2 regions of the Spongiibacter sp. IMCC21906 genome follow, and region 1 is predicted to be linked to the other one. Evidence: predicted binding sites of a transcription regulator. Region 1 holds the regulator's gene; the other holds the start of a gene.
The links. The regulator LexA, encoded in region 1, represses DNA repair genes until DNA is damaged. The targets are predictions, from matches to a motif close to ACTGTNTNTANANACAGT.
Positions count from the first base shown of each region.

Region 2: the regulator LexA is predicted to act here: its motif matches at 12,817-12,834, upstream of IMCC21906_RS13690 (PA0069 family radical SAM protein).

Region 1 covers NZ_CP011477.1:2,205,350-2,220,764, reverse strand. Annotated here, with positions in the region: gene topA (type I DNA topoisomerase) at 1-104, shown strand, start outside; gene IMCC21906_RS10190 (DUF6586 family protein) at 168-653, shown strand; gene IMCC21906_RS10185 (hypothetical protein) at 835-1,101, shown strand; gene IMCC21906_RS10180 (hypothetical protein) at 1,116-1,541, opposite strand; gene lexA (transcriptional repressor LexA) at 1,544-2,146, opposite strand; gene IMCC21906_RS10170 (DUF6763 family protein) at 2,491-2,811, opposite strand; gene IMCC21906_RS10165 (mechanosensitive ion channel family protein) at 3,093-4,217, shown strand; gene IMCC21906_RS10160 (S-methyl-5'-thioinosine phosphorylase) at 4,255-5,010, shown strand; gene IMCC21906_RS10155 (CsiV family protein) at 5,032-5,841, opposite strand; gene mfd (transcription-repair coupling factor) at 5,893-9,363, opposite strand; gene IMCC21906_RS10145 (glyceraldehyde-3-phosphate dehydrogenase) at 9,610-11,076, shown strand; gene IMCC21906_RS10140 (Na(+)-translocating NADH-quinone reductase subunit A) at 11,306-12,646, shown strand; gene IMCC21906_RS10135 (NADH:ubiquinone reductase (Na(+)-transporting) subunit B) at 12,650-13,846, shown strand; gene IMCC21906_RS10130 (Na(+)-translocating NADH-quinone reductase subunit C) at 13,839-14,609, shown strand; gene IMCC21906_RS10125 (NADH:ubiquinone reductase (Na(+)-transporting) subunit D) at 14,613-15,278, shown strand; gene nqrE (NADH:ubiquinone reductase (Na(+)-transporting) subunit E) at 15,278-15,415, shown strand, end outside.
Region 2 covers NZ_CP011477.1:2,959,336-2,974,750, forward strand. Annotated here, with positions in the region: gene lhgO (L-2-hydroxyglutarate oxidase) at 1-263, opposite strand, end outside; gene IMCC21906_RS13620 (HIT domain-containing protein) at 291-725, opposite strand; gene IMCC21906_RS13625 (proline--tRNA ligase) at 827-2,551, shown strand; gene IMCC21906_RS13630 (lytic transglycosylase domain-containing protein) at 2,532-3,143, shown strand; gene IMCC21906_RS13635 (hypothetical protein) at 3,222-3,512, opposite strand; gene IMCC21906_RS13640 (periplasmic heavy metal sensor) at 3,590-4,063, opposite strand; gene IMCC21906_RS13645 (hypothetical protein) at 4,060-4,494, opposite strand; gene IMCC21906_RS13650 (RNA polymerase sigma factor) at 4,484-5,050, opposite strand; gene IMCC21906_RS13655 (EF-hand domain-containing protein) at 5,069-5,521, opposite strand; gene IMCC21906_RS13660 (NUDIX domain-containing protein) at 5,616-6,284, opposite strand; gene IMCC21906_RS13665 (wax ester/triacylglycerol synthase family O-acyltransferase) at 6,575-7,987, shown strand; gene IMCC21906_RS13670 (SDR family oxidoreductase) at 8,041-10,032, shown strand; gene IMCC21906_RS13675 (GntP family permease) at 10,243-11,544, shown strand; gene IMCC21906_RS13680 (DUF2889 domain-containing protein) at 11,598-12,392, shown strand; gene IMCC21906_RS13685 (hypothetical protein) at 12,397-12,648, opposite strand; gene IMCC21906_RS13690 (PA0069 family radical SAM protein) at 12,855-13,922, shown strand; gene IMCC21906_RS13695 (alkaline phosphatase D family protein) at 13,927-15,042, opposite strand; gene chrA (chromate efflux transporter) at 15,103-15,415, opposite strand, start outside.

The sequences.
Region 1 (15,415 bases):
TAGATGGCAAGCCATCTGGCTGGTCGGCATTTTATACTGGTGGCAAATGGGTGGTGAAAGAAAAGGCGACAAAAGCCAAAGCTAAGAAGTCAGCGAAATCATAGCGCTTACCCAAATCACCTGGTGCTAACCAAAATCATTGCGCTAAAAATGGCTGGGAAACGTCAATGAGAGAGTCTTATCGGGGGCAGTGTAATCTGCACCTACATTTTGCCAAGCAATTTCTCACGTCTCTGGATCAAGAGCCAGAAGCACGCTGGGGCGGCCATTATGCGAGAGCGATGGCCGATGCCGTGGTGTGGCAGTTACAACTAAGTTACCGCGCCCACCTTGCTGATATGCTAACGCAGCAACCTAAATTTCCTCAGCAGCTGCCCAAAGGGGATTATTTTGCTTGTGACTTTAAGGCCAGTGAGCTACCACCGGAATTACTTGAGCTTGCTGACAGAGAGCGTCACACGCCGTGGCTTCGGGCTATGGTCAGCGAACGATTTATAAATCATCCTGGCGCCGCAGTGACCGTCGAAGTATCTGGGTTGATTGCGAAAGACTCTCTGGCAACCCATTCGCAGGGCGCAGGGGAGTTAGAGGAATGGCTAGAAGAACTCAACAGCTTGATTGCCCGCCACCGGGCGACACTAATGGAATACTGATATGGAGGATGCTGGCTTTTAGCAAGACCATTGTTTTTCGTCGTCTGCCAGTTGCTAACAGGCTGTCGTTATAAAAAACGGCATACGATTTTAATTGACGTTGGCAGCCCCGGCCCTGCATTTGTTACACTAGCCATTACCGCGCCTGATTGAGGGGCCTCTGCGAGCAAGGAATTTTTTTGTGCTTTCATATTTAGAATTGGTGGAATTAGCAAACGGCGACATCGTTCTGCAAAAGGCAGAGGGTGATGATAAACCTTTGTTGGTTATCCAATTTTCTGATGAAACGCGTCGCAATATTCCTGGTTCTTGTTTAGAAGTCGCTAGGGCAATGGTTCAGGCTGGTTTAGAGGCTGCCGCAGTGATGGATGATGAAACTGCGCTGGAAGATAATGACGAAGAGGAAGAGCTGGCAAGTTTGGATTCCGAGTCAAAAACCCTTCATTAATCAAAATCTTAGCGTCATTTCTGCATCCTGATTATTAAGCACTCGGCGCTGCCCGCTTTGGCTGCTGCACTTAATTTCTGACGCTGCTCATCACTTAACTCATTCTCGATTAACACGGCGACAGTGTGGCTACGTCCGCTTTCTAGGGCTCTGCAGGTGATCTTGCAAAGCGTGTCCGTATTGGCCGTAACCTGCAAAATTCGTTGGCCGCGAAGACTGGCACCCGCATCTAAAAGCGGCTTGAGGGGGCGTTGAGCTACCCAGCACAGCCAGCGATCATTGGAACGTCCACTGAGCTCCAACAGCATGCCGGCAAGGAGTGATCGGGCTAAGTGGCCGTTACCTGATAAACGAATTTCGTTAAGGCTGCCATTCTCGGTTGCTATGGTGTTGGCAGGTTGGATATCTTGATAAAGCGATAATTGCTCGACTTGTTGCATGCTTAATTCCCCCGGCGCAATACGCCAACACTTAAACCTTCGATGGCAAAATCCTGTTCCCGCAAATCAACTTCAATGGGCGCATAATCGTCGTTTTCGGCAAAGAGACTGATTTGATATTTGCTCTTGTGCTGTTTGAAACGTTTAACGGTCACTTCATCGTCAATACGTGCCACAACAATTTGACCGTTTAATGCGGTATTGCAGCTATGTACTGCAAGAAGATCATTATCGAATATACCGACATTGATCATGCTGTCGCCCTGAACCCGAAGAAAGTAGTCAGCGCTTGGCGAAAATATCGAGGCAGGCATATCGCAGTAATCTTCAATGTTTTGCTCGGCTAATATCGGGTTGCCCGCCGCGACCCGGCCAACCACCGGGATACCCTGTGATTCTGGTAGCCGTATGCCTCTGGAGGCGCCCGCAATAATTTCAATTGCGCCTTTTCTGGCGAGGGCTTTTAAATGTTCTTCCGCTGCATTGGGTGAGCGAAATCCCAGCTCCTTGGCGATATCGGCCCGAGTAGGGGGGTAGCCGGTTTCATCAATATGGTCCCGGATCAGTTGCAATACTTGAGCTTGTCTTGCAGTTAACTTTTCCATATTTTCCATGTCTGGTTATCTATACAGTAACTGTGAGTATATACAGTATTTTGTGCTGTGCAAGTTTTGTGAGTTAAAAGATAATCTAAGCGAAATAGCTCACAGGGATGGGATAAAGGCTTGGGAATATATGAAGTGATGTTGTGAATATAACGACAACAGCTGCATTTGCTGATGTCTTAGCGATCATGGTCAATGCAGATCAACAAAAGGGCGTTAAGGCGGGGACAACCGACTGGTAAAAAAGGAATGTTCTATGCCTGTCAAAGGCTTGAAACATCGATTATGCAAGCTGCTGCCCGCCAGTTGCGCGGGCAGCATGGACGACGCGGAGCCGACGCAATTTAATAATCGTCGAGAATGCCGTTTATCACGTCTGTTTCAATTTCGTTTATGGGGCTGTTCCAACTCTCGGGGATGATCGTGTCATCAAGGTGCCGATAATCGTCGTCACTGAGTTCAAAGGCGTTCCGCCAATCTTCAGGCTCTTCGATATTTTCCAGGTTGAGTTGGCGCCAACTGTCTAAATCGTATTCGCAGAGTTCGCCATCAATAAGCTGGGCTTCTATTGTTGCGGAATCGTCGTCGATAGCAACGACTTCGAACGTCTGTCCCATATCCAATTCTTTATACCAATTACCGACTTGGGGTCTTATTGTTGCCATGCTGTCACCTCCGATAAGCCTTCCACAAAGCTAACATTTCAAGCTCCCCTGTCTAGTATGTATTTTTCCGAGCTGTGGAGCCGCCGCTATCTTGCTTGCCAAGAGAGTTTTGGTTTTGTTTAGCTAAGTGCATGTTATAAAAATAGAAGTTATAGCTTGCTTGCTCAATTGAATGAGGTTTTTTAGGCCAGTTTTTTATATATTGGCGGGCTTTAGAAATGATTCCGTCTATTCGGGGGCGCTATTCTATGCTTCCCAGCGAGATAAAGAGGTAAGTCGACATGCTTTTGCAGTGGTGGTCAGAGTCCCAGCCCGAGGAGTACCCGTGGTTGGGCGAGGCAATTTTAGCGGTGTTGGCAGTACTCACTATTAATTTGTTGGTGACGATTCTTTTACGCCGGTTGGCGGTGAAGTTTGAGGCAACCCACAACCTTTGGGACGATGCCTTGCTTGAGGCAAGTCGGCGTCCAATCATATTGATGATCTGGGCAGTGGGTGCAAGCTATGTATTGGCGTTGCTTGAGCGTTCCAGCGAGGCGGAGATTTTTTCGATCTTTGGTTCGGTTCGCGGCGTTGGCGTGGTGCTCATTCTCTCCTGGTTTTTGGTGTCACTAGTACGGCAAATAGAAAAGCGATTGTTGTCTGAGGATTATCGTAAATCCGATGAACCTGTAGATCAGACGACGGTGATGGCGCTTGGCAAATTGGTGCGTACTGCGGTGATTATTGTTGCGGGATTAATGGTGCTGCAAAACCTGGGTTACAGCATTTCTGGGGTGCTGGCTTTTGGCGGTATTGGCGGTATAGCGGTGGGGTTTGCCGCCAAAGATTTGTTATCTAACTTCTTTGGTGGCTTGATGATTTATCTGGACCGGCCTTTTTCCGTGGGGGAATGGGTGCGTTCGCCCGATAAGGAAATTGAAGGGACCGTAGAAAATATTGGTTGGCGCCTGACCCGGATAAGAACCTTTGATATGCGGCCTTTGTATGTGCCCAACGCCATATTTGCGCAAATTGCAGTAGAAAACCCTTCGCGAATGTTAAACCGGCGGATCTATGAAACCATTGGCCTTCGCTATCAAGATGCCGCATTGATGCCTGATATTATTTCTCGGGTCAGGTCTATGTTAGAAAATCATAGTGAAATTGATTTAGGCCGAACCCTGATCGTGAATTTTAATAAATACAACGCCTCATCCTTGGACTTTTTTATCTATACCTTTACCAAGACCCGGGATTGGGTGGAATATCACGCGATCAAGCAAGAAATTCTACTGAGGATAATGGATATTATTCATGAACAGGGTGCGGACGTCGCGTTCCCAACAACGACGGTGAAACTCGACCCGGTGCAAATTGAGCGAGACATGGCCGAGACTGCAACGCAGCCGACGACTGGACAATGAGACAGCTAGTCAGTCAGTTAGATAATGAGGAAAAGTAATGCGGCATAAAGTGGCAGTTGTTGGTGGTACAGGCTTATGTGATTGGCCGGGGCTAGAGTTTGGCAAGGCCCGTAAGATTAACACCCCTTATGGTTCTCCCAGTGCTGAACTGCAAGCGCTGAGGTATCAAGGGGTGGAGTTTTTATTTCTGCCTCGTCATGGCGGCAAGCATTCTATTCCGCCCCACAAAATAAATTATCGCGCCAACCTGTATGCCCTTCATTCACTGGGCGTCAAACAGGTGTTGGCAGTCAATGCAGTGGGCGGAATAGGCACGCGTTATGGGGCAGAGGTGATTGCCGTTCCCGATCAGATCAATGACTACACCTGGGGCAGGGAGCATACCTATTTTGATGGTGAGGATGGTCAGGTTGAACATATCGATTTCAGCTATCCCTATTCGCAGCCTTTGCGAGAGCGTTTGCTGGCGGCAGGGCTAACAGCTGAGATACCCATGGTTGATGGTGGCGTGTATGCGGCGACCCAGGGCCCGCGTTTAGAAACTGCAGCGGAGATTAGGCGGCTCGCTAAAGACGGTAATGACCTGGTAGGCATGACTGGCATGCCAGAAGCAGCGTTGGCTAGAGAGCTGGCGATGGATTACGCATCTTTGTGTTTGGTGGTGAATCCCGCGGCAGGTGAGAGCGACGAGCTGATTACCATGGACGATATTACTTTGGTGCTGAATACGGGTATGGAAAAAGTGAAAACGATTTTGGCCGGTGCGATCTGTGCACTGGCCAAAATGGATTGATTAATACGTTTATTTTAAGGTTTACGGACTGATTTGGGTTTGCGCATCCACTGGGGGGAGGTCATCGACGTTGGTGATCATAACCAATACGCCAAACAGTGGGTGATCCAGAAAATGCACTTCATTGCTGCGGAGCCGGCGAAGCTGATCCATTACCACAATTCGGGCGATGGGCGTATTACTGGCGCCGTAACGCTGCTTTTCCTGAAGTTGCGGATTTTGTTCTACAAACTGCTGGTAATCGTCTTGATACTCGCTGCTGTCTTCGGGGCGAGCGGTTAGGGTATCAAAATCTGGCTCGGTCTCTTCTTGGCCGCTGAAACGGTAGGGTTGTCTGGGCAGGTAGAAGTCGCCTTTACCATCGCCAAAACGGCTAAACCAGAGATTGGTGTCCAGGTATAAATAACGTTCTACCGCCACTTTGACGTAACCTTCCAGCTCGTAGTGCTCGCCTTGACGGTCACCGCCTTCAATTAAAATAGCAGGGGCACTACGTCGATTCTTCAGTGTTTGCCGCCAGCTACCTTGAAACAGGGTGCGATAACGGGATGACAAACGCATGGACTTGAGGACGTCGGCAAACTCTGGTGAGGGCGCGTCAACTCGGGTCAATGTGTTATTTTTGCCACCACTGCCAGGCAGTTGCACCCAGTTATTGGGATAGCGCAGGCGCAGGTTATCAGGCCAGCTTTCAGAAAAGGCGGCGTTTGAGTTGTTGTTGGCAAACACGATCAGGTCTATCTGGAATTCTCGATCCGCCGCCAAGCTTGATAGCGAAATGCTTGAGAGCAGCAGGGCACCCAGCAGGTATTTTAAAGATGGTTTGCGCATAGTGATCGGAACCCCGGCATTTTGGCTGGCATTACTATCGCAGGTATCACCCTACGGTTCCAGCATCTCCAATAATTGTTCTATGTATTCAAAGCGTTGCGCTGCTTCTTCAAGCTCAGCTTTGCATTTTAATGCCGTGGCACCATCAAATTGATAGGCGCCGGGCGCCGATTGAACCAGCTGTACCAGTTTTAGCGGGTCCACCTCGGTATGAGCCGAAAACTCGATTCGCCCGCCGCGAGCAGAAAACTCCAGTTTACTGATCCCCAGTGCGCCAGCTCGTTGGCGGAGTTCGGAAGCCCGGAACAGATTTTTGATTTGATCGGGCAGCAGGCCAAAGCGATCAATCATTTCTATCTGCAACTCTCTAAGCTCGTCAGCGTTGGCGGCGCTGGCAATACGTTTATACATCATTAAGCGGCTTTGTACGTCGGGCAGGTAGTCGTCGGGGATCAGTGCGGGTAGCCGCAAATTAATGTCGACATTGTCTTCGCTGCTGTTTTCAAGATCGATGGTTTTGCCGGACTTAATGGCGTTAACCGCCCGATCCAGCATATCCATATACATGGTAAAGCCAATGGAATGAATCTGTCCGCTTTGTTCATCGCCCAGCAGCTCACCTGCGCCGCGAATCTCCATATCGTGTGTCGCGAGGGTAAAGCCTGCGCCCAAGTCATCGGCTTCACTGATGGCGGTTAAGCGTTTTTGGGCATCTCCGGTAAGCTGTTTAATTGGCGGGGTGAGTAAGTAGGCATAGGCTTGGTGATGGGAGCGACCCACCCGGCCCCGCAGTTGATGCAACTGAGCCAGGCCAAATTTATCGGCCCGCTCAATAATAATGGTGTTGGCATTGGGTACGTCGATACCGGTTTCAATAATGGTGGAGCACAGCAATACATTGTGACGGCGGTGATAGAAATCACTCATCACCTGCTCCAGCTCCCGCTCCCGCATTTGACCATGACCGATGCCGATACGAATGTCGGGTAAGACTTCTTGCAAATCGCGGGCGGCTTTTTCTATCGTTTTTACCTCATTGTGGAGGTAATAAACCTGACCACCCCGCAGCACTTCTCGGAGAATAGCTTCTTTTATCAGCGCATCGTCACGCTCGCGAACAAAGGTTTTTACCGACAGTCGACGCGCGGGGGGCGTTGCGATAATAGATAGATCCCTGATCCCCGACATAGACATGTTCAGGGTGCGTGGAATCGGCGTAGCCGTCAGGGTCAGAATATCCACTTCCGCACGGAGATTTTTCAGGGCTTCTTTTTGGCGCACACCAAAGCGGTGTTCTTCGTCGATAATGACTAGGCCGAGCTCCCGATATTTAATGCCGCCATTAAGCAGCTTGTGGGTGCCGATTAAAATATCCACTTTACCATCGGCCATGTTTTCCAGAATCGCTTTTTGTTCACTGGCACTGCGGAAGCGCGATAGCACTTCTACGGTAACAGGCCAGTCGGCAAAGCGATCTCTGAATGACTCAAAATGTTGCTGGGCGAGCAGGGTGGTAGGCACCAAAACGACGACTTGGCTGCTATTTTGTACGGCGATAAAGGCCGCTCGAACGGCCACTTCGGTTTTACCAAAGCCCACGTCACCGCAAACCAGCCTGTCCATCGGCTGGGTGGCTTTCATGTCGCCGATGACGGCGTCGATGGCAGTTTGTTGGTCGGGGGTTTCCTCAAAGGGAAAACCCTCGGCAAACATTTGATAGTCCGCTTCATCCAGATCAAAGGCGCGGCCGCTGCGGGCGCTTCGGCGGGCGTAGATATCCAGCAGCTCGGCGGCGACATCACGAATTTTTTCTGCGGCTTTACGCTTGGCCTTAGACCATTGGTCTGAGCCCAGCCGGTGTAGCGGGGCATTGTCTTCATCGCTGCCGGTGTAGCGGCTGATTAAAAATAAGGCGCTAACGGGGACATAGAGCAATGAGCCTTCGGCATATTCCAGGGTGAGAAATTCGTTGGCATCATCATCGACATCTAAAGTTTGCAGGCCCAGATAACGACCGACACCGTGATCGGCGTGCACTACCGGCGCGCCCGGTCTGAGTTCGGCTAAATTGCGTACCACGAGATCGGGGTTGCTGGTGGATTTTTTGCGGCGTCGATTTTGTGCTACCCGGCGGCCAAACAGCTGGGATTCAGAGACGAGGGCAAACGCCTTGGCGTGGTCGCTGCTAAAACCGCCTTCCAGCGGGGCGACGGTAATGCCCAATGGGCTTTGGCTGTCGTGAAAGGCTTCCCAGCTGGAAAATTCACGGGCTTCAAGCTTATGCCGTTTTAATAAATCCTGTAAGGCTTCGCGGCGACCCGCCGATTCCGCGCACAATAAAACCTGCCGATTGAGGGCGTAAGCACGTAATTTTGCCAGCGGATCGTCTGACTTGGGCTCAACATTAAGCTCTGGGCCATCGTGAATAGGAAAGTCATGGCCACCAGCTTGATCCGCCTGGCTGCTGGCAGAAAGACTGATGCGCGGGTAGTGTTTGAGGGTCGCAAACAGCTCGGGCACCGCCTGGAAGATCGCATTCGGTGGCAATATCGGCCTTTGTACATCACCTTGGCGCTGTTCGTAGCGTTGCTGAATATCTTGCCAATAATGCTGGGCGGCGTCTTCAATACCGGCTTCGGTAATCAGGTGAATGCTGCTGGGCAGGTAATCAAACAGCGAGGCGGTTTCTTCAAAGAACAGGCTTAAATAATATTCAACTCCAGGGGGGGCGATACCATCGCTGACATCCTGGTAAAGATTACATTTGCGATGATCAACGTCGAAACGGTGATGCCATTGGCGGCGAAAAAGGGCAATGCCGTCTTCATCAAGGGGGAATTCCTTGGCGGGGAGTAGATCAATGTCGTCGACTTTTTCAGTGCCGCGCTGGGTTTCTGGGTCGAACTCACGAATGCTGTCTATTTCGTCATCTAGTAATTCAATACGCAGTGGCTGCTCGCAACCCATAGGGAATATATCGAGAATGGCACCGCGAAACGCGTACTCACCGTGTTGATAGACCGTGGCTGTGTGGCGGTAACCACTGCGCTCTAGCTGTAGCCGAATTTCGGCCAAGTCGAGAATATGGCCGACTTTAAACCGCAATGCCCGCTGTTGAACATAGGCGGGGGGCGCCAATCGCTGCATTAAGGTAGTGATGGGTACAATCAGCACCCCTTGTTTCAGCTCCGGTAACTTGCTTAAGGTTCTGAGCCGATCCGAGATAATATCTTCGTGGGGCGAAAAGGTGTCGTAGGGCAGGGTTTCCCAGTCAGGTAACAAGTGCACATCGGCTTTGGTAAAAAAAGCCAAGGCTTGTTCAAGTTGATACGCCGACGACGTGTCGCGGCAGATGACGAGAACCGGGTCTGAGGAGTGCTCAACAAGCTCGGCAATAATCAAGCCCCTGGCGGCGGCGGGAAGGCGCCCCCAGTGCTGGTGTTTACTTTGCCAAGGCGTGGGCATGTCTGGAAGTTTGATCACAATGGGGTTTTGTCTTTGGCTGCCTAAATCGGCGGGCATTGTAACCCGACTGCCAGTCCGCTGTAACACCGAGCCGGTGTGAGCTTTTTTTTAAAGGTGCTTCCACGTCGTTGTTGCACGCCACTCAAGCCTGATTGTGGTGTCAAAGCGGTGTTTTTTAGGGAAATTTTCCCCCTCTGTGCCCTCAAGTGCAGGATTGCTGTTGAGTGGCAGTTGAACTAAAGGCCGGTAACAAAGATAATACGCGCACAATTTCTGCCGCTAATTAAGTACAAGGGTTAAGTCGTGACTGAAAGAAGACGTGAGCGTCCTGATGATTACTTCGCCGATTGGAAAGAACGCGAAGCCCTCGCAGAGGGTATGATCCCTCTTATTGGTAAGCTCTACCGCAACAACAATGTAAAAACCTACATCTACGGAAAGAACCTGGTAAACCTTTCAGTTCTTGACATCATGCAAGCTCATCGCTTTGTTCGCCAAGTTGAGCAAAACGAGCTTTCTGAATTTGAAACCTTCCCCGTTATTCAAGCACTTGCCACTTTAGAACTAGGTACAGCGCATATTGACGCGGGTCGTATTGCTGTTGCTTATGAAGAGCAAGGGAAGCCGGCGGGTAAGTCAGTTGAAGAGTTTGTGCGTAGCCAGGTTTCCGATTTAATTGGCGGTACTGTGGAACCCGTGCGTCCACCTCGAGATGTGGTGTTATACGGTTTTGGTCGTATTGGTCGATTAATGGCGCGCCTCCTTATAGAGAAGTCGGGCGGTGGTGAAAATCTACGCTTGCGCGCCGTGGTCGTTCGCCCTGGTGGTGCAGAGAACGATCTGGTTAAACGTGCCAGCTTGTTGCGCCGCGACTCGGTACACGGTCCTTTCCAAGGCACTATCCGTGTCGATGAAGAAAGACAGTCTTTTGTCGCCAATGGCGTTGAAGTCAAAGTGATTTATGCGGCGTCACCTACCGAAGTTGACTATACCCAATACGGTATCAATGACGCTATTGTGGTTGATAACACGGGTAAATGGCGGGATGCAGAAGGTCTAGCGGTACATTTGACCTGCCCCGGTGTTTCTAAAGTTATTTTAACCGCACCAGGCAAAGGCGATATGAAGAATATCGTCCACGGTGTTAACAGTGACTTGATCAGCGATGATGACACCATTATCTCCGCTGCCAGCTGTACGACTAATGCCATTGCGCCACCGCTTAAAGTTTTGGATGATCGCTTTGGTGTTGAAGGCGGTCACGTTGAGACCGTTCACTCCTATACCAACGACCAAAACCTGATTGACAACTACCACAAAGGTGATCGTCGGGGTCGTAGTGCACCATTGAATATGGTTATTTCCGAAACGGGCGCTGCGAAAGCAGTCGGTAAGGTATTGCCACAGTTGCTTGGCAAGTTGAGCGGAAATGCGATTCGGGTGCCGACGCCTAATGTGTCCTTGGCCATTTTAAAATTGAATCTCAAAACTGAGACCAATAAGGATGAGCTAAACGAATTTATGCGCAAAGTGGCGCTGCATTCGCCCTTACGTAAACAAATCGATTACTCCAACTCGCCAGAAGTGGTGTCCAGTGATTTTGTGGGGTCTCGACACGCTTGCGTATTCGATAGTGAAGCCACTATTGTTAATGGCAAGTCAGCTATTTTGTATTGTTGGTATGACAATGAGTTTGGCTATAGCTGCCAGGTACACCGTGTACTGGAACAAATGGCAGGCGTTACCTACTCAATATACCCAGAAGAGTAAGCCGAGGCCCCGCTGAACTGGAGGGGGCAGCGGGTCTCACAAGGCAATATTTTTTAAGACCGCATGGTCATCTGTTATTAACGGCGCGCAGCGGAGACTCATTTGCGCGCTGTTTTTAATAAGCAGTGTACTGCGGCAGAGATACAGACCCTCCCCGAGCATCTTTCGGTGCTCAAGATCGTGCAAAATTGCAATGTCGCGTTTAACCGTAAGAGTGTTAGGCAACCTTATGACCAAAATTACCAGGGGGCTAGACCTGCCTATCGCCGGTGCGCCAGAACAGCGCATCGAGGCAGGTCCCAAAGTGCGATCCGTCGCCGTACTCGGCTTTGATTATGTTGGTATGAAGCCAACGATGGCGGTGAAAGTGGGGGACCGGGTTAAGACCGGACAACTGCTTTTTACAGACAAGAAAACCGAGGGTGTGGGCTATACCGCGCCTGCAACCGGGGTGGTGTCTGCCATTAATCGCGGCGAGAAGCGGGTTCTTCAGTCGGTGGTTATCGATGTTGAAGAAGACGAATTTGAGACCTTTTCAAGTTATAAAGCATCTGAGATACCGACGCTAAGTAACGAATTAGTAAAAGAAAATCTTGTAAATTCTGGTTTGTGGACGGCGTTTCGTACTCGGCCTTTTAGCAAAGTGCCATCGCCAACATCTGATCCCACCGCTATTTTTGTCACTGCGATTGATACCCATCCTTTAGCGGCTGATCCCGCTTTAGTGATTGCTGAAGCCGCTGAAGATTTTAGCAATGGCTTAGAAGTTCTATGCAGGTTGACCAAGGGCAAGGTGTATTTATGTACTGCACCGGGTAAAGACATTCCCAGCCTGGACAATGATCAGCTTCATGTTGCGGAGTTTGGCGGTGTGCATCCTGCAGGCTTGCCGGGCACCCATATTCATCACTTAGAAGGCGCTAGCCTCAGTCGAGTGATGTGGCATATTTCCTACCAAGACGTCATTGCTGTAGGTCGCTTGTTTACCACTGGTAAATTGAATCCAGAGCGGGTTGTCTCTTTGGCAGGTCCGCAGGTTGAGTCGCCACGACTTCTGCGCACCCGTCTCGGTGCAAACCTGGAAGAGCTGAGTGCTGGTGAACTAAAAGCGGGTGACAATCGACTGATTTCTGGCTCGGTGTTAGGTGGGCGTACGGCCAGAGGCGCGCTGTGCTATCTGGGGCGTTATCACAACCAACTGAGCGTACTTGCCGAAGGCCATCAGCGAGATTTTATGGGCTGGCTATCGCCCGGCGCGAAAAAGCACTCCTCATTGCGTATCTACTTAAGTCAGTTTTTCTCGCCAAAACTGGCTTACAACACCAACACAAATGGTAGTGAACGCGCCATGGTGCCGGTGGGTGCCTACGAAAAAGTGATGCCGCTGGATATTCTACCTACGCAGTTATTACGGTCTTTGATTGTGGGTGACACCGCTGTTGCTCAACAGCTGGGTTGTTTGGAGCTAGATGAAGAAGATTTGGCATTGTGTACCTACGTCTGTCCGGGCAAATACGAGTACGGCCCGATCCTTCGGGACAATCTGACTCGTATTGAGAAAGAGGGTTAAGCCATGGGACTGAGAAAATATTTAGACGATATTGAGCCGCATTTTGAAAAAGGCGGTCGCTATGAAAAATGGTATGCCCTCTATGAAGCGGTAGACACTATTTTTTATTCACCTTCTTCGGTGACCAAAACCACGGCGCATGTTCGCGATGGTGTGGACCTGAAGCGGATTATGATCACGGTGTGGTTTTGTACCTTTCCGGCCATGTTCTACGGCATGTGGAATATTGGTTTTCAGGCCAACAGCATTATGCTCGACGGCGGTTTGGCTGCGGGTGAGGGCTGGCGCCATGTGATGATCTCCATGTTTGCCGGCTATGATCCCAGTAGCATTTGGGACAATATCTGGCACGGCTTTTGGTACTTTATTCCAGTTTATGCGGTCACCTTTCTTGTTGGCGGTTTCTGGGAAGTGCTGTTTGCCATGAAACGTGGTCACGAGGTCAACGAAGGCTTTTTCGTAACATCTATTCTGTTTGCACTGATCTGCCCGCCAAGCATTCCGCTTTGGCAGGTAGCGCTGGGTATCAGTTTTGGTGTGGTAATTGGCAAAGAAGTGTTCGGCGGTACCGGTAAAAACTTCCTGAACCCTGCCTTGACCGGCCGCGCGTTTTTGTACTTTGCTTACCCTGCGCAATTATCTGGCGACGCAGTATGGACGGCAGTGGATGGCTATACCGGCGCGACGGCATTGTCAGTAGCCGCCAGTGATGGCATTGCCATGGTGCAAGAAAAAATCACTTGGATGGATGCCTTCTTGGGCAATATCCACGGTTCTATGGGTGAAACCTCTACATTAGCCATTTTCATCGGTGGTGCAGTGCTGTTGTGGACAGGTATTGCCTCATGGCGAATTGTGGCCGGTGTCATGATCGGTATGGTTGGCCTGAGCATGCTGTTTAATAGCCTCGAAAGCAGTAACCCGATGATGGCCACACCATGGTATTGGCATATGGTGATAGGTGGTTTTGCGTTCGGGATGATGTTTATGGCGACTGACCCCGTTTCTTCGTCGATGACTAATACCGGTAAGTGGATATTCGGCGCGCTGATTGGGGTAATGACAGTATTAATTCGGGTGGTTAACCCGGCATTTCCAGAGGGTATTATGTTAGCGATTCTGTTTGCTAACCTGTTTGCTCCTCTTATTGACCACTTTGTAGTTCAAGCGAATATTAAGCGGAGGTTGGCACGTGGCTAGTAACGACAGCATTAAAAAAACGCTACTGGTTGCGTTTACCCTCTGTATTGTCTGCTCTTTGGTAGTAGCCAGTGCGGCGGTACTGTTAAAACCGGCACAAGTTGCCAATAAGGCACAGGACCGTAAGGCCAATATCCTCGCAGCGGCGGGCATGTTGGAAGCGGGCAGCAGTATTGATGAGCAATTCAAGCAGATCACGACCCGCATTGTGGACTTGCGCACTGGTAAGTTCACCGAGGAAATGTCAGGGGAAAAGTTTGAGCAGATGAAAGTCGCGAAAAATCCTGACACCTCGATCAATCTTAGCGGTAGTGAAGATCTGGCAAAAATTAAGCGTCGCGAAAATTTTGCCGAGGTGTACCTCGTTGGTGAGCCAGGCAATTATGAACGCTTGATTTTGCCCGTTCGTGGCTATGGTCTCTGGTCGACGCTTTACGGCTTTTTGGCATTGGAAGGTGACTTCAATACGGTTGCCGGTCTGGGTTTTTACGAACACGGTGAAACGCCAGGCTTGGGTGGTGAAGTCGATAATCCCAAATGGAAAGGCCTATGGCCCGGTAAAGAAATATATGACGATGGAGAAGTAGCCATCGACTTGGTAAAAGGCAATGTTAGTAGCAGTACGCCTAATGCTGAAAACAAGGTGGATGCGCTTTCGGGGGCAACCTTGACCAGCCGTGGTGTTGCCAACCTGCTTCGCTTCTGGATGGGCGAAATGGGTTATAAAACTTTTCTTGAAAATCTTCGGTCAGGGGAGGCCTAAGCTATGGCGACGTTGAAAGAAGCCCTTACCAGTCCCGTTTTTAAAAATAACCCGATTGCCCTACAGATATTGGGTATTTGTTCGGCATTGGCGGTGACCTCAAGTCTTAAAGTTACCGTGGTAATGTGTATTTCGGTCATTTTAGTCACGGCCTTTTCCAGTTTCACCGTGTCATTGATTCGTAATCATATTCCCGGTGCAATACGGATCATCGTGCAAATGGTGATTATTGCCTCGCTGGTAATCGTGGTAGATCAGCTATTGAAAGCCTACGCGTTTGCCATCAGCAAGCAGCTGTCGGTGTTTGTGGGTTTGATTATCACCAACTGTATCGTTATGGGCCGCGCTGAAGGCTTTGCGATGAAGAATCCACCCATTGCCAGCTTTGTCGATGGTATTGGTAACGGCTTGGGTTATAGCGTTGTACTGCTGTCAGTTGCTGTGATTCGTGAGCTGTTTGGTTCCGGCAAGCTTTTTGGTATTGAAATTCTTCCATTGGTAACTGATGGCGGCTGGTATGTACCCAACGGCTTGTTATTGTTGCCACCGAGCGCGTTCTTCCTGATCGGCATGTTCATTTGGGCATTGCGGTCCTGGAAGTCTGAGCAAGTAGAAAAAGAAGAATTTAAAATCACCAAAAATACCCGCAGCGTGAAGGAGGCTTTCTGATGGAATATTATATTAGCCTCTTCGTGAGGTCGGTCTTTATCGAAAACATGGCCCTGGCGTTTTTCCTGGGTATGTGTACGTTCCTGGCGATTTCTAAAAAAATTCAAGCCGCTATCGGTTTGGGTATTGCGGTTATC
Region 2 (15,415 bases), 750 kb from region 1:
CGATATTGAATATTGTGACGATCACAGAATGCCAAGGTCTGCTGCCAGCCTTCCTTACAAAACTGCGCTTTCATGCTGCCCGGCGGGTAATACACTCCCGCATGTACCACGCCGCTATTATGCCCACTCTGATGTTGAGCGGGCTCGGCTTCCTTGTCGAGAATAAGAATTCGCCAATCAGGCCGCTGCTGCTGAAGCTGCCACGCGGTCGACGCGCCAACAATGCCAGCGCCGATAACAATGGCGTCATAGCTTGCTAGCATCGACACATAACCCCTCCTGGCAAAGCATCAACCCGACGCGGCTTGAAAACTGCCATCCATCGCAAGCAGTGCGCCCCGGAGTAACTCTAGTCTCTGGGCTAATTGAGATTCGGAATAAGGCGTCGCTGGCAACGCTCCCCATACCGGCTTAGGCCATGCCGGGTCTGCCGCAAAGCGAGCAATGTGATGAATATGCAACTGGGGCACCATATTTCCCAAGGCAGCAATATTAAGTTTTTCAGCATGAAAATGCTCTTGCAAAACCTGACTGACGATATTGGACTCCTGCCAAAACTGCGCTAACTGAGCCTCATCCAATTCACATATTTCCCGCAATCCCTGTTGGCGAGGCACCAAAATCAACCAAGGGTATTGGCTATCGTTCATCAATAAAATCTGGCACAAGGGCAACTGCCCTACTGCCAAGCAATCTCTTGCCAAGGTTTTGTCCAAATTAAACATCGTCTCTCCCTTGCCCTGTACCGCGCTGCAGATCAATCGTAAAATGCCCGCTGACGCAACATCCCAAAAGTCGTTCTTCAAAAATAGGCATAAACAATACCATGCGCGCCAGCCAGTTCCTTATCGCCACATTAAAAGAAACCCCCGCCGATGCGGAGGTCATTAGTCACCAGCTCATGCTTAGGGCGGGAATGATACGCAAGCTCGCATCTGGCCTCTATACTTGGATGCCTATGGGCCTGAGAGTACTGCGCAAGGTTGAGCGTATCATCCGCGAAGAAATGGACCGCAGTGCCGCCCAAGAGGTCATGATGCCAGTGGTGCAGCCCGCCGAGCTATGGCAGGAGTCGGGGCGCTGGGAGCAATATGGCGCGGAATTACTGCGGATTTCTGATCGCCATGACCGGGCCTTTTGCCTCGGCCCAACTCACGAAGAAGTCATCACCGATCTCATTCGCAACGAAATCAAAAGCTACAAGCAGCTTCCCGCAAATTTTTATCAGATTCAAACCAAATTCAGAGACGAGATTCGTCCACGCTTTGGGGTTATGCGCTCCAGAGAATTTATAATGAAAGACGCCTACTCTTTCCACAATGACCAAGCGTCGCTGCAACAAACCTACGAGGTCATGCACGGCGCCTACACCCGCATATTCACCCGGCTGGGCTTGGACTTCCGCCCTGTCATTGCCGACACCGGCTCCATTGGCGGCAGCGGCTCCCATGAATTTCATGTCCTCGCCTCTTCAGGTGAAGACGACATTGCCTTTTCTGACAGCTCAGACTATGCCGCCAATACCGAAATGGCAGAAGCCCTCGCCCCTGCGGGCGAGCGCCCCACGGCGACGGCAGAATTAGAAAAAGTAGCCACCCCCGGCGCTCACAGCATTGACGAAGTAGCAAGCCAGCTCAACTGCCCAAGCAATACCATTCTAAAAACCTTAGTGGTTTACAGTGAAGCTGACGAAGACGGCAAGCAGGATTTGATTGCCCTGGTATTAAGAGGTGATCATCAGCTTAATGAAATTAAAGCTGAAAAAATCAACGGCGTCGCCAACCCCTTAACCTTTGCCAGCGAAGAAGACATTGATAAAACCCTGTCTTGCAAACCCGGCTCACTGGGGCCAGTAGGCCTGGATATTCGCTGTATTATTGACCGCAGCGCTGCGCACTGCAGCGACTTTGTCTGTGGCGCCAATGAAGATGGCTACCACCTGACCGGCGTCAATTGGGAGCGGGATGTGGCCGCAGCTGAAATCGCCGATATCCGCAATGTTGTCGAAGGCGACCCCAGCCCTGACGGCAACGGTAGACTACTCATTAAGCGCGGCATTGAAGTGGGCCACATTTTCCAATTAGGCACAAAATATTCAGAGGCCATGAACGCCACTGTGCTCAACGAAAACGGCAAACAGCAAACCATGACTATGGGCTGTTACGGCATTGGTGTGACCCGCGTGGTCGCCTCCGCCATCGAGCAAAATCACGATGACAAAGGCATTATCTGGTCCAATAGCATTGCGCCATTCCAAATAGCCATTGTGCCCCTTAACTACCAAAAATCAGATGCCGTTAAAGTCCAGTCAGACAAACTCTACGCCCAGCTTTTAGCCAAAGGCTATGACGTGATTCTTGATGACCGCAACGAGCGTCCCGGCGTTAAGTTTGCCGACATGGAACTGCTGGGAATTCCCCACCGGATTGTGGTCGGTGACCGAGGCTTAGAGAAAGGACTGCTGGAATATAAATTTCGCCGAGCAAACGACAATCAAGATGTGGCTATTGACGAGGTTGTGGACTTCATTGATACGCAATTTTCAGCTTAAGCAAGGCCTAGGCCTTGTTACCCTGACGCTGCTCCTCAGCTTCAGTCTTTCCACTGCCGGCAGTACCTTTGTCGCAGAAAAAGACCGCGCGGAGCTGCGTCAGCACCTTAAGCTGGCCATCGCCCAAGCCGATAGCTTCGACGACCGATTCGACGCGGAAGTCTGGTTGCTGGACATGTCCGGACGCTTAACTCGGTTTATGCCAGAGCCCCAGCAACGCTTGGAGTTTTTACGCTTAGTACATCGCGAAGCCCGAGCCGCCAAACTAGATCCAGAACTGGTGCTGGCACTCATTGAAGTAGAAAGTAACTTTGACCGCTTTGCCGTGTCCAGCGCCGGTGCGCAAGGGCTTATGCAGGTCATGCCATTTTGGAAGGCGGAAATCGGCCGAAGTGATGACAACCTAAGCAAAGTCGAAACCAACCTCCGCTACGGCTGCCAGATTCTCCAGTTTTACATCAACAAGGAAAAAGGCGGCCTATTTCGGGCATTAGCAAGATATAACGGCAGTTTAGGAAAAAGCTGGTACCCAGAAAGAGTACTCAGCCGATGGCGCAAACGATGGTATGCAGGGGAGATAGAGGGGCTTTAAGAATAGAGGAATTTTTCAATAGAGGGACTGATCAAAAGCTGGGCAGGCGGCAAATAACAGCAGCGGCCATCTCATCTGCTATATCTTGTCTGCTGCATACACCGTATTCAAATACAGCGCACCTCGTTTAATGGAAACAATCACCTCATCACCCGAACTACAATTGCTCAGACTGGCAATAACATAACGGCCATGCTCGGTTTTAATGGTGGCATGGGATAAGGGTTCTACTTCGCCACCGCCAAGCACCTCACACTTTTGCACCTTGCCACTCATCGTGCTGATTGTTTCACCGTTTTTATAGAACGATAAAGCGGCAAAAATACACAGCAACACGAATGCCCCTAGCAATGCCCCAGTTAGCTTCATTTCAATGTGCCATGCCTCTAATAATCTTCAACCATTGTATTCCTTTGAGCCTACATCCCGTTCGGTAGCAGTCAGTCCTATTCAGGGCCATGTTTTGGCGGTGGCTGCTTACCTTTATGTGGCCGCCGCATTTTTTTGTCCTCCCACTTAGCCAACTCCAAGCGATGCTCCACAGGCACACCGGGCAGAACCTCGGCTAACACGTTGTGTATTTCACTTTTTAGTTTGTCGTCTGCAGCCCGAACCCGACCAAAGCCAGCTTGCAGTTCAGCTTGAGTGACCGACTCCTGCTTTAAAATACCCACCATCTCCCGGCGGGCCTGACGCAGCTCACGAAAAGAGCTACGCATTTCGCCTTTATGCTCGTGCATGGCCTTTTTAAGCACATCAGCAAACTCTGACGGTGAATCTTTAAGCAGTTTATGGCTCATTTCCCGCATGGCCCAGCGGTCTTTACCAGAATACTGCTGGCCAAAATAAAGCCCCAGCAGTATGCCGTTGCCGACCAGAGACACCAACAACGCAATGACCAAACCTTTATTTCGCTTCATTCCTCAGCCTCCGCCAACCACTCGCTTACTTCATAATTTGCCGTGCTATCCAGCTCAAAATCGGCGGCTGCATCCGGTGGTGCCAGCAAACCACCCGCTCCCAACAAAAAACCCAACATCACCGATGCCAGCGCCGTAGACATACCTAGCCGCCATACCGGTAAAGTCGGAGTGGGGCCCAAGGACGCCTGAGGACGCGACGAGATCGAGGCAAGTCGAGCTTGCATTTGGGGGCTAAGTGTCAATTGAGGCAGCTGAGTCAACATGCGCTCCATTCGCCGCTCGTCCTCTAGGGCGGCATGCCATTGCTTTGCCAGCTTGGGCTGCAATTTTAACAACAACGGCAAAACCACCCGCCACCACAATGGCCACACCTTTATATCGGAGCCATATGCAGTCAGTTGTTTGTCAAAATAACGCTCAAAGTTCATGGTATAAATCTCCCAATAGAGATTTCAGCTGGGGCTTAGCCCGGCTCAGCAACGATTCTATGGCCTTAGGACTACTGTCCATAATGTGTGCAATCTCCTTTACGGCCAATCCTTGATAGTAGCGAAATACCATCGCCATACGCTGGGCCTCAGGTAAGCTCGCCAAAGCGATTGAGATCCGGTGTTGACGATCTGCGCCATCAATACTGTCGCTGCTGCTGTTATGACTATCATTCCCTTGTTCATCGTTTAGACGAACGGCTTCATCACTATCGATGACATGACGGTTTTGAAAGCGCTGGCGGTGGTTTATGGCGAGGTTGGATGCAACCCGGTATAACCAAGTTGAGACTTGGGCCTTATCCTCCCAAGTCCCTGCCTGATACCAAAGTTTTTCAAATACCTCCTGACAGAGGTCCTCCGCTTCATCCCGAGATAGCACAATGCGATAAAGCACGTTGAGCACTTGGCCAGCATGACGTTCCATCAAAATAGCCAAGGCCTGTTGATCACCCGAGCTCAACCGTCGCATTAACGCTGTATCAGATACCTGCATCAATGCGACAGCTCCTGACTACTCGCCCGTATCCTTGCCCTTGCGATCGTAACCGCGATCATGCTCACAGCCACCCTTACGGTGTTTGCCGCCGCGCATTTCTTCACGACTGATCGTGCCATCACCATCCTTATCGAGTTTCTTCTGCATTTTCTCAGACTGCGCTGCAAACTCATCGGCAGAGACTTTACCGTCTTCGTTGCTATCAGCGCGGCTGAAGCGATCATGCTTTTTACGCATTTTTTCTTTAAAGGCTTCGTTCTCTTCCCGAGTCAAAAAGCCATCGCCATTGCTGTCAATTTCACTGAACATTTTTTGACGGTGCTGGCTAAGCTCCTCAGCACTGACCACACCATCTTTATCCAGATCAAGCAGGTTGGCATGTTTGCCTTTAAACGCTCCAGCATCTGCTTGCACTGACATAGATGCCAGAAGAATCATGGCGATAGAAACAGTTTTTACGTTCATCATAGGATTTACTCCAAATTTAGGGTTTTGAACGGCCGTTACTGATTAAACACCCCGGAGAAAAAAATCCTTCGCAAAAAATTCCTCGACCAACGTCTTATTCGGGGCCGCACACATAGCGCCAGACATCATTGTCTAAATAACAGCGATTTTTGGGTCCCGGCAAACTATCGTCTGCGCTTTCAAAACCCGCATCACCCGGATACATCATGCATGTTAATGCGGGGTTATTCGCTTTAACCGGCTCAATAAATGGCGCCTCGCGGTTGGCATAAAACGCCCTCACTGCAGCAACATTCTCGCAAGCGGCAAGCTCACAGAGTGTCACAACAGTAGGCGGCAACATCAACATTTGCCGAGCCTCATGGCAACGCAGGAAATGTGCAGGGCTAGCCCACAGAAAATCGTCCATTTCCTCGCCATCCACCTTAACGGGAGCATCGCTACCCTCAGTCACAAAAAACCAGGTGGCGAAGCGAAATGGATAACCGCTCGGTGTCGTCCAATGAGAGAGAAATTGCAAACCCGCTAACGGCACATCCAGGCCCGCCTCTTCTTGCGTTTCCCGCAGCGCCGCTACCATCGCGGTATGCTGCTCTTGCTCGCCAAGCAGGCCGTCTTCAGGGTCAATAGCACCACCGGGAAACACCCAACTCCCACTCCCGACTTTCAACTGTTTGTGACGACGCAGCAACAAGGTTTGCAAGCCTTCGTCACTATCTTTTACCAATACCAGCGTTGCCGCACGCTTCGCTTCTTTTTTCATATTTACTTCCACTGATCCTTACCCCATGCCGTCATATCCCCAGGGGGCGCTGGTCGTAAACCCCTGTTCAGATACCGGTTGCGAATTCTTTATATAAGTTGGCCTAAAAAACGGCTATTGCTGCAAGTTCGGCAATAGCGGAGTGGCCAATATGTGCCTAGACTACGATAGAGTCACGCAATCAGGCATATGCAAATTTGCCATTGCGAAGCTTACACAAATTCAGCCGTGCCCGCAGTGCGGCAGCTTATCGGTTTATAACGGCAAGTCCGTTTGGGGATGAAGAGCACATGGCAACGCTTTCAGTGATGGACTTGGCTTTCTTGCTAACCGAGTCAGATGCCAGCCCAAAACATGTGGGTGGGGTAATGATTTTTAAAAAGCCTGCTTCAGCCGGACCCGATTTTGTGCATCGGGCTGCGGAACAATATTTGGGTGGTAACGACGACCTACAGCCGCCTTTTAACCAAATTATTAAGTTTAACCTTTTCCGTGGTCTGCACTGGCAAACCGCCGCTAATTTCAATATTGCCGACCACATTCATTTCCACCAGCTTAAGGGTAGCGATTTTCGCGACAGCCTCTACAAACTGGCTGGAGCGCTACATAGCGAGCGTCTGGGAAGAGACGCTCCCATGTGGGAATTCCACATTATTGAAGGCATTGATCCGACCCGCTTCGCATTGTACGTCAAAATCCATCACGCCTATGCCGATGGCATGACAATGGCGGCGTGGCTGGCCAAGTCTTTATCCACCACGGCTCGCACGAAAGCAATTAGCCCAATATGGCATCACCTCAAACGGTCCGGCGCATCCACTCGTATAGCAGAAGAAAAGTCGCTGTTAAAATCCCTGACCGGCGTTGCCGGACAATCAACGAGCTACCTACGCTCAGCGATAGGCCTGAGTAAACTCAGCACGCAGTTGGCACTGGAAATGGCTAACCTCACCAAAAATGCCGTTGCGGTTCCGTTTAAAGCTAACCCCAATACGCCGTTAAATGGGCAGGTGGTTCAAGGCCGTCAAATCGCTACCGCCGCCGTACCCATGGCCCGGGTCAATAAATTACGCCACCAAACCCGATCCACACTGAATCATATTGCCTTAACCTGCATCGATGGGGCATTGCACCGTTATTTAGAAAGCTGTTCGGCAGACATTGACCAGCCCATCACCATTCAAATGCCCGTGAATTTACGCCAAGAAGGCGACGACAGTTTGGGCAATAAAATCGGCATCGTCTTGGTCGAGCTTGCCAGCAAAACCACCGACCCCTATGAGCGACTGCGAGAAATTGGTTTTACCCTGCGCAACGTTCGCTATCAGGTAGACGGCGTACCTGCAGGCTCTATTGTTGCCTACACTGTGCTGTTGGGCAGCCTGGCCATGGTTACCGAGGCCTTAAAGCTGGGGGACGCCGCACCACCGCTGGGTCACACTTTGGTCTCGAATGTGCCCGGCCCGGCAAAGACGCTGTATCTTGGCGGTGCCCAGCTCGAAGAGATGTACCCCATCAGTACTCTCACACCCAACAATCATCTCAATATCACCTTGTTCAGTTACGACGGTCGCCTACAGTTTGGGCTGGTAGCCAGTTCAGCCATGCCTGAGCTACAGCGTTTAGGAGACTATATTCACGAGGCCTTTACCGAACTCGAAGAGGCGGTGGGGTTAACAACACAGCAGTCAACAAAACTTTAAAGAAATAATAATCGCTCTATCAAGAGCCGTTTTCACCAGCAGGAGAGTCAACCATGAGCTACTTTGTTACCGGCGGTACCGGATTTATTGGCAGATTTCTAATTGAGCGGCTGGCCAAGCACCGGGGCACCATCTATGTACTGGTGCGCAAGGGATCTAAGCAAAAATATAAAAACCTGCTGGAGCAAACCGGCTTAAACAGCGACCGTTTAGTGGCGATTAATGGCGACTTGTCCAAGAAAAATCTCGGCATTAGCCGCAAGGATTTGGACCTGCTCAGCGGCAACATAAAACACTTTTACCACTTGGCTGCCATTTACGATCTAAAAGCGGATGCCGCCAGCCAGGAAGTCAGTAATATTGCCGGCACTCAAAATGCCATTGCGGCTGCCGAAACCATGTCCGCGGGCTGCTTTCACTTAGCCAGCTCCATCGCTGTCGCGGGCTTATACCGGGGCGTGTTTAACGAGGATATGTTTGAAGAGGCAAAAGGCCTGTCCCACCCCTATTTTAGAACCAAACACGACTCGGAGCGGCTGGTAAGACAGCAGTGCAGCATCCCTTACCAAATCTACCGTCCAGCCATGGTGGTAGGCGATTCCAAAACCGGAGAAATGGACAAAATTGATGGCCCATATTATTTCTTCAAACTTATTCAACAAATTCGCAGCCGCATTCCCCAATGGATTCCGTTAATCGGTATTGAAGGTGGGCAAATGAATATTGTTCCGGTGGACTACGTCGTCGATGCAATGGACTACCTGTCTCATAAATCGGGTTTAAATGGCCGCTGCTTTCATCTGACCAATCCCAGCGGCCAACAAGTGGGACAAGTACTCAATATTTTTGCCAAAGCCGCCCACGCCCCTAAATTTGCACTGCGCATCGACAGTAGAATGCTCGCGTTTATTCCCCCCGGTGTGCTCGGCATTGTTAAAAGCCTGCCTCCGGTAAAACGGATTATCAATGCCATGCTGGCCGACTACGGCATCCCCAAAGCGGCTATGGGATTTATTAATATGCCCACCCGTTTTGATAGCCGCGACACGGAAAAAGCCCTAAAAGGTAGCGGTATCAGCCTGCCCCCCTTAGAAGATTACGCCGCTAAAATTTGGGATTACTGGGAACGCAACCTCGATCCGGAGTTGTTTAAAGACCGCTCGCTGCGAGGCAATGTTAAAGACAAAGTGATTGTCATTACCGGCGCCTCTTCTGGTATTGGCAAGGCTGCAGCCGTGAAGCTGGCCGATGCTGGCGCGCAGCTTGTTCTGGTTGCCCGAAGCTTAGACAAACTGGAAGAAACCCAAAAAGAAATTGCCAGGCGTGGCGGCAAAAGTGTGGCTTACAGTTGCGATGTTTCCGATATGGAATCCTGCGACAAGCTAGTCAGCACCGTGCTAGAAAACCACGATCACGTCGATGTATTGGTTAACAATGCCGGGCGCTCTATTCGGCGTTCGCTGGAACTCACCTTTGATCGCTTCCACGACTTTGAGCGCACCATGCAGCTCAACTACTTTGGCGCCATTCGACTGATTATGGGTTTATCTCCCTCCATGCTGGCCCGTCGCCAAGGCCATGTCATTAATATCTCGTCTATCGCAGTGATTGTTGGCACCTCGCCACGTTTTTCTGCTTATGCCGCATCTAAGTCGGCATTGGATGCCTTCTCTCGCAGCGCGGCGGCAGAATTCTCTGACCGTAATATCGCCTTCACTACCATTAATATGCCGCTGGTAAGAACGCCAATGATTGGACCCACCTCAATTTATAGCGCGGTGCCCACCCTGTCTCCCGACGAGGCGGCAGATATGATCTGCGAGGCGATTGTTCAACGCCCCAAACGGATTGCAACCGCGCTGGGGATTACCATGCAGGTCCTGAATGCAATTATGCCTAAAGCCACCGAAATTATTATGAACACGGTATTCAGAACCTTCCCCGACTCTGCCGCCGCGAAAGGTGAAGATGAAGGCGGTCAAAAAACCGAACCCTCAAACGAGCAAGTCGCATTGGCAGCCGTACTAAAAGGCATTCACGTCTAATCTCAACTGGTTTACCCCACTCCAAGCCGGCAGCCCACTGCCGGCTTCTCTCAACAGCGATATTTACGCCCATCCTTTATTTGCCCTAAAGCCACTCAGCGGGCAAAATTCTCTGCGCTGAATAAACGAGCCGAGCGATCGCCGCGCTCAAGGCTTAATTGCGGTAGGATAAGCCCCGCGCAAATCAGAGAATAAAGAGGAAAACGCGACATGATCAGCATGATCGGCTTGATAGGTGGCTTGATACTACTGACCGTTCTGGCACTGCGGGGCTGGAATTTGTTTATAGCGGCGCCGCTTTGTGCGCTAGTTGTCGCATTTACTGGCGGTATACCTCTCTTTCCCGGTGAAACTGAACACGCGTTTGTCACCACCTACATGCAAGGTTTTTCTGGCTTTGTTGCCGCCTGGTTTTTGATGTTTTTACTGGGCAGCCTGTTCGGAAAATTCATGGAAGACACTGGCGCCGCCGATAGCCTGGCCCGTTGGATTATCAATAAAATTGGCATTAAGCACGCTGTTGCCGCTGTCGTGCTTGCCTGCGCGGTGCTGACCTACGGCGGAGTAAGTGTGTTTGTTGTAGCGTTCTCGGTTTACCCTATGGCACTGGGCTTGTTTAAAGATGCCAACCTACCCAGACGTTTTATCCCCGGCGCACTGGCGTTTGGCTCCATCACTTTTACCATGACCTCGGCAGGCTCCCCCGAAATTCAAAACTGGATTCCCGTAAAACATCTGGGTACCAGCCCTTATGCCGAATGGGAAGTTAGCTTGATTGTTGCCACCTTTATGGCCTGCATGGGCTTTTGGTGGATAAACCGAATGATCAAAAAAGCCGTGGCCAATGGCGAAGTGTTTGAGCATCGAGACACCGACCCGGCTATTAAAGAAAGGGACTTTCCTCACCCCATCACCGGTTTACTGCCTCTACTGGTGGTGCTGTTAACCTCTTTTATTTTCCACGACAGCCTGGCCCAATATGCATTAATTCTAGCCCTGCTCGGCGGCTGTTTAAGCATTATGCTTATTAACCACAAGTATTTTCACGACCGTTCCAAAGCCATTAACGAAGGTACTACCGGTGCCCTGATTGCCATTGGCAACACGGCCGCCGTTGTCGGTTTTGGTACCATTGCCAAAGCCTCCCCTGCCTTTGCTGTTGCTGTCGACGCCATGACCGGCATTCCCGGCAACGAGTTGATTGGTGCCGCCATTGCCGTGACCACCATCGCGGGCCTAACCGGCTCAGCATCCGGCGGTCTATCCATCGCCCTGCCCGTCCTCGGTCCGTATTACATAGACCAAGGCGTCGACCCAGAGCAGTTGCACCGCATCTCGTCCATCTCCTCTGGCGCCCTGGATTCCCTACCCCATAACGGTTATATCGTGACCACCGTCCGAGCAATTTGTGGAGAAACCCATAAAAGTGCCTATTGGCCAATTGCCGCCTTAACCATGGCGGTCCCCGTGATAGGTTTAGTATTAGCTGTCGTACTTATGCAGTGGTTATAGGCAATATATGTACTGTTTACATTGATGTAAAAACTGAAAAAGGCGCCTAGCAAATGCAGCTGACCCACATGCCGCTAAATCCTCACTACGGACAGGGGCAATTCACCAGAGCAATATTAATTCGTAATCTAAGCGCTCAAAAAGTGGAATTGGGCATGGAGGACCACGAACACGCCCTGCGTATTTATCTCAAGCACGACGGTGAGAATATTCTGACAGTCTCAGGGCAGTGGATTCGCCACCCTATGGATATTTGTGCGGGTGCAGCCCAGGCGCTATCGAGTTGGAACGGGAGCCCGCTGTTAAAAGACTTACGCCAATCACGACGCACCCAAGACACGGCTCATCACTGCACGCATTTTATAGACATGCTGGACCTGGCATCGGTACACGCTTATCAACAGCGGCCAGAGGTGCATTATGCAGTAGTGGTAGATGACTCACCCGAGGGCAATGAAGCACCACAACTATGGCGCAACAAACAAAAAATACTCTCACTACAACTTGAGCAACATGAAGTATTTGTAGAACCCCGCCACTGGCGGGGTCGATCAGTTTACAAAGGCTTTCTCAAATGGGCTGCGGCCTCCCTGGAGGAAGCCGAATTTGAACTGGCTTACATCGTTCAAAAAGCCATGTTTGTTGCCAGAAGTCAGCGCATTGATATCCCCACGGTTACCGGCAAAGCTGCTCGATTGTCGGGCCCCCCAGATAGCGTCTGTTATGCGTCCCAACCCGAGCGCTATGACACTGGCTTGCGGTTAAACAACAACCGGGACATATCATCCACCCCCAGCCAAATCCTCAAATTTATGGATTCGCCGCTAGCTGCGCAAAGTGATAACTAAAGAATCAGACCGACTGATTCTTTAGCGGCACCCAATGTACAACGCCAAACAACACACACAGCACAATACTTGTCAGCAAACCGCCCTGATAGCGTTTCAAATATTTGAAGCTTAAGGGTACTTCCATCAAATGAATAAGAAAAATAATAGCGAGCGCCTGTAAGATATAGCTTTGCACTGAAGCAAAGGCAGGAATAAAAGCCACCGTTAGCGCAATAACATAAGAGATGGCCATGATACTTTTCAGGCTTTTCATTTTTTTTATTTTCCATTCATAAGTCAAAAGTGACGAGCAGCATAACGCTAAACAACGGAATAATGAAAGTACCCGCCGCAATTCCCACCTTGAGACAAAAACCCCATTTATTACAAGCATGCCCCCTGTCTCGATACCCAAAACAACAACATAAACCCCACTCAAAATACTGTACAAAAACACAGCATCATATTATTCTCGCCACCATGGAAAAGCATCAAGCAAGCAAAGTACTAAAAGGTCGAGGTAGCGCCTCGACAATGGAGGGGCGTTTCGCCATTCGCCGCATAGAGCTGGATGACAGCGGCGAGCCTCTACACCACCCCCGTACCGAGCTTAGAGCAGAAACAGCCAAAAGCATTATTAGTCGCAACCAATCACCGGATATTCCGTTTAATCTTTCTGTAAACCCCTATAGAGGCTGTGAGCAGGGTTGTGTTTATTGCTTTGCCAGGCCCAGCCACGCCTACCTGGACTTGTCTCCGGGACTGGATTTTGAAACCAAAATCAGCGCTAAACTCAATGCTCCAGAATGCTTTGAAGCAGAGCTGCGCAAAAAGAGTTATCGCTGCGAGAGTATCGCACTGGGCATCAACACCGACGCTTATCAGCCCGCCGAAAAACAGCTTGAAATTAGCCGTCAGCTGCTGGAAATAGCCCTTGCATTTCGGCAGCCTATTTCTATTGTCACTAAAAGCGCGTTGATCTTAAGAGACAAGGATTTGCTGGAAGAAATGGCCAAACACAGGCTGATTCATGTCGCTGTGAGTGTTACCACCCTCGACAATAACTTAAAGCGGATAATGGAGCCTCGCACCGCATCTGCGGCCAGTCGGCTGCGGGTTATTTCTGAACTGAGGGATATTGGCGTACCGGTGAGTGTCTTAATTGCACCGGTGATTCCGCATATTAATGACAGCGAAATGGAAGCCATTATTGAGGCCGTTGCTGATGCAGGCGCGGGGTCCGTTGCTTATATTTTATTGCGCCTGCCCCACGAACTTACTGAGATTTTTGTAGAGTGGCTGCATCAGCATTTTCCCCAGCGGGCAAACCACGTTATAAAACGCATTGAAGATATGCGAGGTGGCCGTTTATATCAAAGCCAGTTTGGCGAACGTATGCGTGGCACGGGTATCTTTGCCGAACTCCTTCAACAGCGCTTTAAAATCGCCAGCCGCAAAGCAGGATTTACTGACAAAACCCTGCCTGCACTCGACTGCAGTCAATTTCAGGTGCCGTCTAAAGCAGGTGATCAACTGTCATTATTTTAAAGCTTTATTTCTTCAGTAGCTTGAGTGGAACCCGCTCTTCACGGCGAATATTGCCCTCGCTGTCGCGTAACTGTAAAGCAAGCAAGGTATCTCCATTGTCTACGCGAATTTCCACTACGCCAAAATTATCAAGCAGCAAATTATTGCCACCTACCCGCAGCGCATTTGGCTCTTTGCTGGCGGGACTGTTCGAGGGCAAGGCCGAGTTCAATCCGCTGGAAGTCACCTCATATAACGGATAGTTTAAAGTCGAAGCCTGATAGCGAGAAATTTCCCCCAAGTGTCGGTCACCACTTAACAGCACCACAGCTTCTGCGCCGGTGTCTTTAATCAACTGAAAAAACCGCCGCCGTTCTTGCGGGAAATTAGCCCATTTTTCAAAACAGTGTTCACTCGCAAGCAGTTGAATACTGGAGGCAATTAATCGTAAGTCTGCCGGTTTTTCCAACTCACTTTTAAGCCACTGCCACTGGGTCTCCCCCAGTACCGTTGCATCATCAGCGTTATTAGCAACAATCCCGGTAGGAGCACAAGCTCCGGCAGACCGCTTTAAGGGACTGCGAAAACTGCGGGTATCCAGCAGAATCAACTGCACCGACAAGCCCGCACTGTTTACATATTGGCTGTGATACACACCGGGACCAAAGGCCTCACCCAAGCGGGACTCATCCAAGCCAAAAAACGCCGCAAAATACCCTTTTGATGCTTGCTTAAAAGGGTATTCAGCACCGCCATCATTCACGCCGTAATCGTGATCATCCCAAGTGGCGGCCAGATGTATATTTTGCTGCCGAACTGCAGCAGAAAACTGCTTAAAATCCGGATTGAACGCTAAATCACTGTACGCAGAGCCAATACGCTGTGGCTCAGCTTGCTGACGATATGGGCCCACATCACTATAAACATTGTCACCCATAAATATAAACGCGTCCGGCTGGGCTTTAACGATACTCTTCAGTACCGGCTGCGGTGCCCACTGACGCAGGCAAGAACCGAAAGCAATTCTACCAATATCACCCTTCAACACAGGGTTTGAGGCAGTGCTTACCTTGCCAGAGTTACTTGAGCAGCCAACAATGGTTAGCAATACAGCGAGAGAAAACAGAAAAATTCGAAACATAAGCGCCCCCACATACGAGTTTCTCAGTGATAACAGCTAGCTATGACAAGGCGAAGACAGCTACCAAAGTAACTGTCCTATTCCAGTAAAACTGGCAATTAAGACTAAAACCGGGCAGCGACCAGATCGCAGCGCCCAAAAACCCAACACGGCCAACAGTGTGGCCAACCACCCTTCCGGGGCATGGCTGAGAACGGGGTTAATCCACGCCGCTATTAGCATTCCCACTGCCACTGCATTGACGCCAGCGATAGCCGCTTTAGGCTTAGATAGCTGACTCAGGGCATGCCAGCCAGGCTCAATCATTAAAAGCAATAAAAAACCGGGCAGAAAAATAGCCACACACGCCAAGCCTGCCCCTGCCAAGGACGAT